3 regions of the Streptomyces sp. NPDC059582 genome follow, and region 3 is predicted to be linked to each of the others. Evidence: riboswitches for the same ligand, from Rfam matches in the RefSeq annotation. Region 3 holds a riboswitch; each other region holds the start of a gene.
What was found. A riboswitch is a leader RNA that binds a small molecule or an ion and turns the genes downstream of it on or off. The one in region 3 is predicted to bind thiamine pyrophosphate.

Region 1 (3,269 bases), on a different contig from region 3:
CGTGTACGGCAGCACCGTGAACCCGTCGTCCACCAGCGTCTCCGCCGCGTCCAGCAGCTCGATCGGATCCGGCAGCAGCGTCCGCTCGTCCGCGATGACCTCCAGCTTGACCAGGTCGGTACCGAGCGCCTCCCGCGCCAGCCGTGCCGTCAGCACGGCCTCGCCCGCGGTGAAGCAGCCCGCCGTGTTCGGCAGCACCCGGATCCCGAGCCGCTCCAGCACCGACAGCACGGACCCGTGTACGGACGGGTCCACCCGCCGCATCGCGACCGTCGTCAACTCCGTGCCGGAGGCGACCAGCGCCCGTTCCAGCACGTCGAGGCTGGGCGCACCGCCCGTACCCATGATCAGCCGGGACGAGAAGGACGTAGCGCCGATGACGAAGGGATCGTCGGCCATGGGTCAGCCCCCCTGGACGGCGGTGAGGACTTCGACGCGGTCGCCCTCGGACAGGGCCGTGGCCGGCCACTGCCCGCGCGGGACGACGGTCTCGTTGAGCGCGGCGGCCACGCCGGACGGCGCCGCGGTGAGTGTCCGGACGAGGGTGTCGAGAGCCGTGCCGGGCGTGATCTCCCGGGGCTCCCCGTTGACGGAAATGGTGAGGGAGGTGTTCATGCGGGCTGCTCCGTGAGTACGGCGGCGGCGAACCGCGCGGGGGTGAAGGGACGTGCCTCGGCCGGCAGCGAACCGGTGGCCAGCGCATGCGCCAGCACCTCACCGGTGACCGGCGTGAGCAGCACGCCGTTGCGGTGGTGCCCGGTGGCCAGCAGCAGCCCGTCCAGCGCGGTCGGGCCCAGCAGGGGCGCGTTGTCGGGGGAGGCGGGGCGCAGCCCGGCCCGGGTCTCGGTGAGGGGCAGCTCCGTGATGCCCGGCATCAGCTCGTGCGCGTCGCGCAGCAGCTCGTACACGCCCCCCGCCGTCACCGTGGTGTCCCAGCCCAGTTCCTCGCTCGTCGCCCCGAGGACCAGTTCGCCGTTCTCCCGCGGCACCAGGTAGACCTGGCTGCCGCGCACCACGGCCCGTACGGTCCGGCTCAGGAAGGGCGCGTACCGCCGTGGCACCGCCAGCCGGACCACCTGCCCCTTCACGGGCCGCACGGGCGGCCGTACGTCCGGCGGGACGCCCGCGAGCCGCCCGCTGAGGCTGCCGGCCGCGAGCACCACCTGCTCCGCGCCCAGCGTCGTGCCCTCGCGGGTGACGATCCCCGCCGCCCGCTCCCGCGCGACGTCCAGCCGCTCGGCCCACTCCCGGTGGAAGACCACACCGGCCCGTCCGCACGCGGTCACCAGGGCGGCCGCCAGCCGCCGCGGGTCGATCTGGTGGTCGCCGTCGACCCGGAGCCCGCCACGCACGCCCGGCGCGAGCATCGGCTCCAGGCGCCGGCACTCCCGCCCGGACAGCCACTCGGAGTCCAGGCCCGACTGCCGTTGCAGGACGTGCAGTTCGCGCAGATGCGCGCGGTCGTCGGCGTCCAGCGCCACGGCGAGCGTGCCGCAGCGGCGGTAGCCGAGGTCCTGGCCGGTGAGCTCGGTGAGCTCGGCCGCGAAGTCCGGGTAGCGGCGGGCCGAGGCGAGGTTCAGGCCGAGCAGGGTCTGCTCGCCGAAGTGCAGCTCCGTGACGGCGGCCAGCATCCCGGCCGCCACCTGCGCGGCCCCGCCGCCGGGCTCGGGATCCACGACGGCCGTGGCGAACCCGCGCTGCGCGGCCCGCCACGCCGTCACGAGTCCGATGATTCCGCCCCCCACGACGAGGACGTCTGACGTACGCGTAGGCGACATGGGCGTCCAGCCCCTCCCTTCGCCGGCATGACCCGGATCAGGTTCGTACGGTCGGAGGCCGCCAGCCTCCCTCTCAGCCCGGTGCGTCCGGGCTCCCGCGAGTGCTTTACGTTTTCCACCCTAGCCCGCTGCCGTAAGTCTCAGTAAGGGAGCCTCCGCCCATGGCCCGCTCGCTCGACGGACTCGTCCTCGCCCCGGTGGCGGACCAGGCCCCAGGTCAGGTGGGTACGCGTACCCGGTTCGCGTACCACGAGAAGGACGGCGCGATCTGGGCGGAGTACGCGGGCGGTGACGTCGTGCGCGGACGGCTGGTGGGCACTCGGTCAGGTGACCGGCTGGACTTCCGGTACGTGCAGCTCAAGCACGACGGGAGCACCTCGTCCGGGCACTGTGTGTCCACGGTCGTCGAGCTGCCCGACGGCCGGGTACGCCTGGAGGAGGCCTGGGAGTGGGAGTCGCAGCCGGGCAGCGGGACGAGCGTCGTCGAGCAGCTGACCGAGCCGGTTGCGGAGCAGGTCGCCTGACCGGTGGCCAGAGCGCCGCCGGGTGCGTGCGCACGGCCGCTCGGTCGTCGGGCGGAGGCATCGGCTTCGGCTTCGGCTTCGGCAAGCACCGGCACGGCACGACGGTGCGGGCCGGGGCCCCCGAGGCCCGGCCCGCACCGTCGTCGCATCGGCTTGCGGACTATCCGGCCGGCCAGTGCGGCCATGCCGGGGCGAAGGCGCACCAGTACTCGGGGCAGCCCACCCGATAGGCCCGGGTGACCGTCTCCGTGACGGACGCGCCGGTACGGTCCGAGGCCGTCACCTTCAGCGAGACCCAGCCGGTGTCCATGGCGGGTACGGTCACCCGCCGGTCCCCGTCCCGGCCCCGCACCTTCGCCGGCTGCCAGGTGGCGCCGTCGTCCGTGGAGTACTGCACCGACACCCGCTCGCCGTCGGCGCCGCCGCCCGCCCCCGGGCGGTCGATGCCGAGGCCGAAGGTGAACTCCGACCCCTCGGGCACCGAGTTGTCACCGTCCAGCCCGGCCATGTCGTAGCGCGTGTCGAGCAACGGCAGCGGGCGCTCACCGCCGGTGTGCTCCGAGCGGAACCGCCAGGTGTCCGTCACGTGCGTGCCGAGCGCCCACTCCGCGGCGTCGCGATGCGCGGAGGAGGCGAGTTCGTACCACTGCCCACGCGCGGGCACGTCGAAAACACCCTGACCCGGCACGTCGTTGCGGTCGAGCACCCTGCCCGAGGCGTCGCGCAGCACCGTCTCGCCGGACTCCACCGACCGCGCGGGCTCCGACCGGTGGCCCGCCGCGTCCGAGAACATCGGCAGCGCAAGGCGCAGCTTGTCCCCGTCGCGGGTCGCCTGTGCCCGGCCGTCGGGTCCGTTCGCCGACAGCGACGGATTGAAGGGCCCCGTGAGCCAGTTGTCGGTCACCGTGCGCCCCCGGCGGTAGACCGTCGGGTTGGTGTACTGCGCTCCGAGCGCCCCGGCGTCCGT
Region 2 (3,269 bases), on a different contig from region 3:
GAGGCCCAGGTGCTCCTTGGGCGTGACGTAGCAGAGCATCGCCGTGCCCCACCAGGCGATCATCGCGGCACCGATGCCGGAGGTGATGTGGTCGTACGCCGGCGCGACGTCCGTGGTCAGCGGGCCGAGCGTATAGAACGGAGCTTCATCGCAGATCTCCTGCTGAAGGTCGATGTTCTCCTTGATCTTGTGCATCGGGACATGTCCCGGGCCCTCGATCATGGTCTGTACGTTGAAACGCTTGGCGATCGTGTTGAGTTCCCCGAGCGTGCGCAACTCCGCGAACTGCGCCGCGTCGTTGGCGTCCGCGATCGACCCCGGCCGCAGACCGTCGCCCAGCGAGTAGGTGACGTCGTAGGCGGCGAGGATCTCGCACAGTTCCTCGAAGTTCTCGTACAGGAACGACTCCTTGTGGTGCGCGAGGCACCAGGCCGCCATGATCGAGCCGCCGCGCGAGACGATGCCGGTCTTGCGGTTGGCCGTCAGCGGCACGTACGGCAGCCGGACCCCGGCGTGGACGGTCATGTAGTCCACGCCCTGCTCGGCCTGTTCGATGACCGTGTCCTTGTAGATCTCCCAGGTCAACTCCTCGGCCCTGCCGTCGACCTTCTCCAGGGCCTGGTAGAGCGGCACCGTCCCGATGGGGACGGGGGAGTTGCGCAGTACCCACTCCCGGGTGGTGTGGATGTTGCGTCCGGTGGACAGGTCCATGACCGTGTCGGCGCCCCACCGAGTCGCCCAGGTCATCTTGTCGACCTCCTCCTCGATGGAGGAGGTCACCGCGGAGTTGCCGATGTTGGCGTTGACTTTCACCAGGAACCGCTTGCCGATGATCATCGGCTCGATCTCCGGGTGGTTCACGTTCGCGGGCAGCACAGCCCGGCCCGCCGCGATCTCCTCCCGGACCACCTCGGGCGCCACGTTCTCCCGGACGGCCACGAACTCCATCTCCGGTGTGATCTCGCCGCTGCGCGCGTAGGCGAGCTGGGTGACCGCCTTGCCGTCGCGGCCGCGGCGGGGCTGGCGCGGTCGTCCGGGGAAGACCGCATCGAGGTTGCGCAGGCCGCCACGCGGCGAGGTGTGCTTGATCCCGTCGTCCTCGGGACGGACGGGACGGCCCGCGTACTCCTCGGTGTCTCCGCGCCCGATGATCCAGTTCTCCCGCAGCGGTTGCAGACCCCTACGGACATCGGTGGCGAGGAGGGGATCGGTGTATGGGCCCGATGTGTCGTACAGCGTGACCGACTGCCCGTTGGTGAGGTGCACCTGACGGACCGGCACGCGCAGGTCGGGGCGCGAGCCCTCGACGTACGACTTGTGCCAGCCGATCGACTTCCCGGCCTCCTGGGGCTGTTCGCCCTGGTCGGAGACAGGCGTGCGTACGTCCTTGTTGGTCATGAGACCTACTCCCTACGCCGGCATTACCCGGTAACAGGTTCAGCGGTCGACGCAGCGGCTTCCGTCGGCAGACGTTTCATGTGAAACATCACTCGTTCCACGTGAAACATCGCGAAGACGAAGGTCAGCGCCCTCTCAGCCCGGTGCTCCGAGCTCCCGCGTGTGCAAAGGTGCCTCCACGCTAGCGTCATTTGTGGCGCGGTGAACAGTGGGCCTCTGCCGTTCTTGCGATGATCGGTCGGTGACCACGACACACGAGCCGCCGTACCCCTCGCCGGAGCCGCCTCGCGGACCCGGAGCCGACCACGGCACCGGGAGCGGCAACGGCCCCGGATACGGCCATGGTTCCGGTGCAGGGCACACCCACGGACATCACCCCGGACACGGCACCGGACCTGGGCAGGGGGCGGTACATGGGCCGGGGCCCGGGCACGGCCCCGGACCAGGACACGGACCGGAGCGGGGGCACGGGCACGGACCCGGGGATCAGGATCCGGGGTCGGGCGGCGGACACGGTCCCGGATCCGGTGGCGGGCACGGTCATTCGCACAGCCATGGCCCCGCCGCCCCCGTCTCCAAGCACCTGCGCAAGGTCATCGCGGCGATCCTCGTGCCGTTCGCGGCGGCGGTGGTGGTCGGCCTCGCGGTGCTGTGGCCCGGTGGCGCCCCGGCACACGAGCGCACCGGGGTCGGGTTCGACCGGCAGACCCAACAGGCCACGGTCACCACAGTGGACGGTGTGAGCTGTCGTTCGGTGAACGCCTCGGGGGACACCCCGACCGGCGACACCTCGACCGCCGAGGGTTCCTCCGCCCAGCAGGAAGCGAACGGCACCTGCAAGAAGGCGACGATCCGGGTCGACACCGGTTCGGACAAGGGTCGTACGTTCACCGAGATCGTCCAGCCGGACCAGTCGCGCCAGCTGCACCAGGGTGAGAAGGTCGTGGTCGCCTACGAGCCCTCCGCGCCGAAGGATCTCCAGTACTCGGTCACCGACGTCAACCGCCGGATCCCGATGACGCTGCTCGCGGGCATCTTCGCGCTCGCCGTCGTGATCGTCGGGCGGCTGCGTGGCGTGATGGCGCTGGTGGCACTGGCCATCAGCTTCCTGATCCTGAACTTCTTCATCCTGCCCGCCATCCTCCAGGGTTCGAACCCGCTGGTCGTGGCGGTGGTGGGGTCGAGCGCCATCATGCTGATCGCCCTGTATGTCTGCCACGGACTGTCGGCCCGCACATCCGTGGCGGTGCTCGGCACTCTGATCTCACTGGTGCTGATCGGCATCCTGGGCTCGCTGTTCATCGACTGGGCCTCGCTCACCGGCAACACCGACGACAGCACCGGTCTGATCCACGGTCTGTATCCGGCGATCGACATGAGCGGTCTGCTGCTCGCCGGCATCATCATCGGGTCGCTCGGTGTCCTCGACGACGTGACGGTGACGCAGACGTCGGCGGTCTGGGAGCTGCACGAGGCCAATCCGTCGATGGGCTGGCGGGGGCTGTACCGGGCGGGCATCCGCATCGGCCGTGACCACATCGCCTCGGTCGTCAACACGCTCGTCCTCGCCTACGCGGGCGCGGCGCTGCCCCTCCTGCTGCTGTTCTCCATCGCGCAGAGCAGTGTCGGCACGGTCGCCAACAGCGAGCTGGTCGCGGAGGAGATCGTGCGCACGCTGGTGGGCTCCATCGGCCTGGTCGCGTCGGTGCCGGTCACCACCGCGCTCGCGGCGCTGGTGGTCGCGGCCGACCGGTCGGGTCAGGACGGCGCCGTCACCACGGGCCCGACGGGTGCCCCGCCGGCTCCGGCACGCGCGGGAAGGGGCCGACGGCGCAAGCGGTGACGCACGCCTGACATCACCCGAACGCCTC
Region 3 (3,269 bases):
AGGCGAGCGCCTGCCAGGTGGTGAACCACAGGACGTGCCGGATGTCGGACTGCGCGAGCACCTCCCCGATCCGCCCGACCTGCCAGGCACCGTCGGCCTTCAGACCACGGGCGACGATCGCGGCGACCGGGTAGGCGAAGAAGACGCCGAAGAACGCGACGGGCAGGGCCATCAGCCCGAGCCGCGCCGCGTTGCCCTTCCGTCCCTCGCGGGGGGCGCGCGGGGCTACTTCAGTACGAGCGAGGTCCACGACTTGACCCACTGGTCACGGTTGGCGGCGATCCGGTCCGGCGCCATGATCTCGGGGTCCTTGGCCGCGGGCCCGTACGCGGTGAACTCGGCCGGCACCTTCGCGTCCGCGACCACCGGGTAGACGAACATGTTCAGCGGCATGTCCTCCTGGAACTCCTTCGAGACGAGGAAGTCGATGAACGCCTTGCCGCCCTCGGTGTTCTTCGCGTTGCCCAGCAGCCCCGCGAACTCGATCTGCCGGAAGCAGGTTCCGGCCGCGACGCCGGTCGGCGCGGTCGTGGGCTTCGGGTCGGCGTAGATCACCTCGGCGGGCGGCGAGGAGGCGTACGACACGACGAGCGGCCGGTCGCCCTTGGCCTTCTTGCCGCCCGCGGAACCGGAGAACTCCTCGTTGTACGCCTGCTCCCAGCCGTCGACCACCTTCACACCGTTGGCCTCGAGCTTCTTCCAGTACTCCGGCCACCCGTCGTCGCCGTACTTCGCGGCCGAGCCGAGCAGGAAGCCGAGGCCGGGCGAGGAGGTGGCGGCGTTCTCGGTGACGAGCAGGTTCTTGTACGCCGGCTCGGCCAGGTCGTCGAGGGTGGCCGGCGGGGTCAGCTTGTGCGCGCTGAACCAGGCCTTGTCGTAGTTGACGCAGATGTCGCCGTAGTCGACCGGCGTGACCCGGTGCTTGCCCTGGTCGAGCTGGTACTCGGCCCCGACCCGGCCCAGGCCCTTGGCCTCGTACGACTGGAACAGCCCGTTGTCGAGGGCCCGGGACAGCAGCGTGTTGTCGACGCCGAAGAAGACGTCGCCCTGCGGGTTGTCCTTGGTCAGGATCGCCTTGTTGACGGCCTGGCCCGCGTCCCCGTCCTCGAGGACCTTGACCTTGTACCCGGACTGCTTCTCGAAGTCCGCGAGCACGTTCTTCGAGACGGCCCACGAGTTGTGGCTGACGAGGGTGACGGTCTTGGAGTCCTTAGCGCCCTCGTCCGCGGACGACCCGCAGGCGGACAGCGTGACCAGGCCCAGCCCGACCGCCGCGGCCACGAACGTCTTGGTGTGCACTTGATTCCTCCTGGAGGTGACCAGGAAGAGACGCGGCCCCGCCCGGGGCCGTCGGACGGATCCGCCGGCTCCCGGGCAGGGCGCAACAGCTTGAGTGATGACCGAACTTCCTACCCAGAATGACCTGGGCGAGGTTCAGAGGGTCTGCGGCCCGGTTGCCGCACTCTCAGCGCTGTGGCGCTCCCCTGTCGGAATATGAAGATGTGTACCGCGCAAGAATACCGGCCGTGGCCGGAATGCCTACCGCTCGGTGGCGGCCAGCTGGCCGCAGGCGCCGTCGATCTCCTGCCCGCGGGTGTCGCGGACGGTGACCGGCACCCCGTGCGCCGCGATGGCCTCGACGAACGCCTTCTCGTCCTCGGGACGGGAGGCGGTCCACTTCGAGCCCGGCGTCGGGTTCAGCGGGATGAGGTTGACGTGCACGGGCTTGCCCCTGAGCAGCCGACCGAGCCGGTCACCGCGCCAGGCCTGGTCGTTGATGTCCCGGATCAGCGCGTACTCGATGGACAGCCGGCGGCCGGACTTCTCCACGTAGTCGAACCCGGCGTCGAGGACCTCGCGCACCTTCCACCGCGTGTTCACGGGGACCAGTGTGTCGCGCAGCTCGTCGTCGGGCGCGTGCAGCGAGATCGCCAGGCGGCACTTGAAGCCCTCGTCGGCGAACCGGTGGATGGCGGGCACCAGCCCGACCGTCGACACGGTGATGCCACGCTGCGACAGCCCGAGCCCGTCCGGCGCGGGGTCGGTGAGCGCCCGGACGGCTCCCACGACCCGCTTGTAGTTGGCGAGGGGCTCGCCCATGCCCATGAAGACGATGTTGGACAGCCGGGCCGGTCCACCGGGCACCTCACCGTCGCGCAGGGCGCGCATCCCGTCGACGATCTGGTGCACGATCTCCGCGGTCGACAGGTTCCGGTCCAGTCCGGCCTGCCCGGTCGCGCAGAACGGACAGTTCATCCCGCAGCCGGCCTGTGAGCTGATGCACATGGTCACCCGGTCCGGGTAACGCATCAGCACGGACTCGACGAGCGTCCCGTCGAACAGCCGCCACAGCGTCTTGCGCGTGGTGCCCTCGTCGGTCGACAGATGCCGCACGACCGTCATCAGCTCCGGAAGCAGCGCTTCCTGGAGCCGGCCGCGCGAACCGGCGGGGATGTCGGTCCACTCCGCCGGGTCGTGCGCGTACCGAGCGAAGTAGTGCTGCGAGAGCTGCTTGGCACGGAACGGCTTCTCACCGATCTCGGCCACGGCGTCCTTGCGCTCCGCGGGCGTGAGGTCGGCGAGATGCCGCGGCGGCTTCTTGGCTCCGCGCGGGGCGACGAAAGTGAGTTCTCCGGGTGCAGGCATAACTCTTCCAGTGTGGCAGATCAACTCCGCTGCCCCAGGCGGGAGCGGGGTGGGGGTGGTCACCCGGGGGTGGTGTCTGTCAGCGTCGAGCCGCAGGCAGTCCCGGGCACGGCCCAGCCATGACGAGCCCCGCCGCGATCCAAGGTGCCCAGGCGGCTCAGCCGTCCGTCGCCAGCACGTCGCGCAGTTCGGCGATCTCGCGCTCCAGCTCGCGGTAGTGATCGGTGACGTTGTGCTCGGGCGTGGGAGTGACGCGGCCCTCGTCGAGTGCGGTCAGGCGGTCGCCGAGGGTGGCGAGCGTCGCCTGTCGGCCGAACCAGCCGGGTGCGCCCTGCGCCGCGGCCAGCTCGTCCCGCGCGGCCCGGTGGGCGGCGTGGATCCGTTCGCGGAGCGGGACCAGGTCGTCGCGCAGCCGCTCGGTCGTCCGGCGCAGCTCCATCACCGACTCGATGGCCTCGACGAACGGCTCCCCGGCCGCCGCCATCTCCTGGGCCTGTTCGACGAGCTCCTCCAGCGAGGGCATGATCTCGCCGAGGTCGTCCAGATCCTTGCCGACGAGGTGGGCACGGGTCTCGGTGTACCGCTCCGACATCCCGTCCACGTCCGCCAGGACACGCGCCGCC

Region 1: it holds a riboswitch for thiamine pyrophosphate, as region 3 does, so the genes downstream of both, thiO (glycine oxidase ThiO) here and ACFV0T_RS19460 (thiamine ABC transporter substrate binding subunit) in region 3, are expected to answer to the same signal.
Region 2: it holds a riboswitch for thiamine pyrophosphate, as region 3 does, so the genes downstream of both, thiC (phosphomethylpyrimidine synthase ThiC) here and ACFV0T_RS19460 (thiamine ABC transporter substrate binding subunit) in region 3, are expected to answer to the same signal.

What each region holds. Positions count from the first base shown of each region.
Region 1 is NZ_JBHWCC010000051.1:41,226-44,494, reverse strand. Features, by position in the region: gene ACFV0T_RS33010 (thiazole synthase) at 1-399, opposite strand, end outside; gene thiS (sulfur carrier protein ThiS) at 403-615, opposite strand; gene thiO (glycine oxidase ThiO) at 612-1,778, opposite strand; TPP riboswitch at 1,776-1,887, opposite strand; gene ACFV0T_RS32995 (hypothetical protein) at 1,940-2,302, shown strand; gene ACFV0T_RS32990 (S8 family serine peptidase) at 2,463-3,269, opposite strand, start outside.
Region 2 is NZ_JBHWCC010000005.1:31,351-34,619, reverse strand. Features, by position in the region: gene thiC (phosphomethylpyrimidine synthase ThiC) at 1-1,398, opposite strand, end outside; TPP riboswitch at 1,391-1,568, opposite strand; gene ACFV0T_RS06690 (YibE/F family protein) at 1,640-3,241, shown strand.
Region 3 is NZ_JBHWCC010000021.1:41,152-44,420, forward strand. Features, by position in the region: gene ACFV0T_RS19455 (ABC transporter permease) at 1-250, opposite strand, end outside; gene ACFV0T_RS19460 (thiamine ABC transporter substrate binding subunit) at 226-1,299, opposite strand; TPP riboswitch at 1,389-1,496, opposite strand; gene rlmN (23S rRNA (adenine(2503)-C(2))-methyltransferase RlmN) at 1,540-2,646, opposite strand; gene ACFV0T_RS19470 (hypothetical protein) at 2,804-3,269, opposite strand, start outside.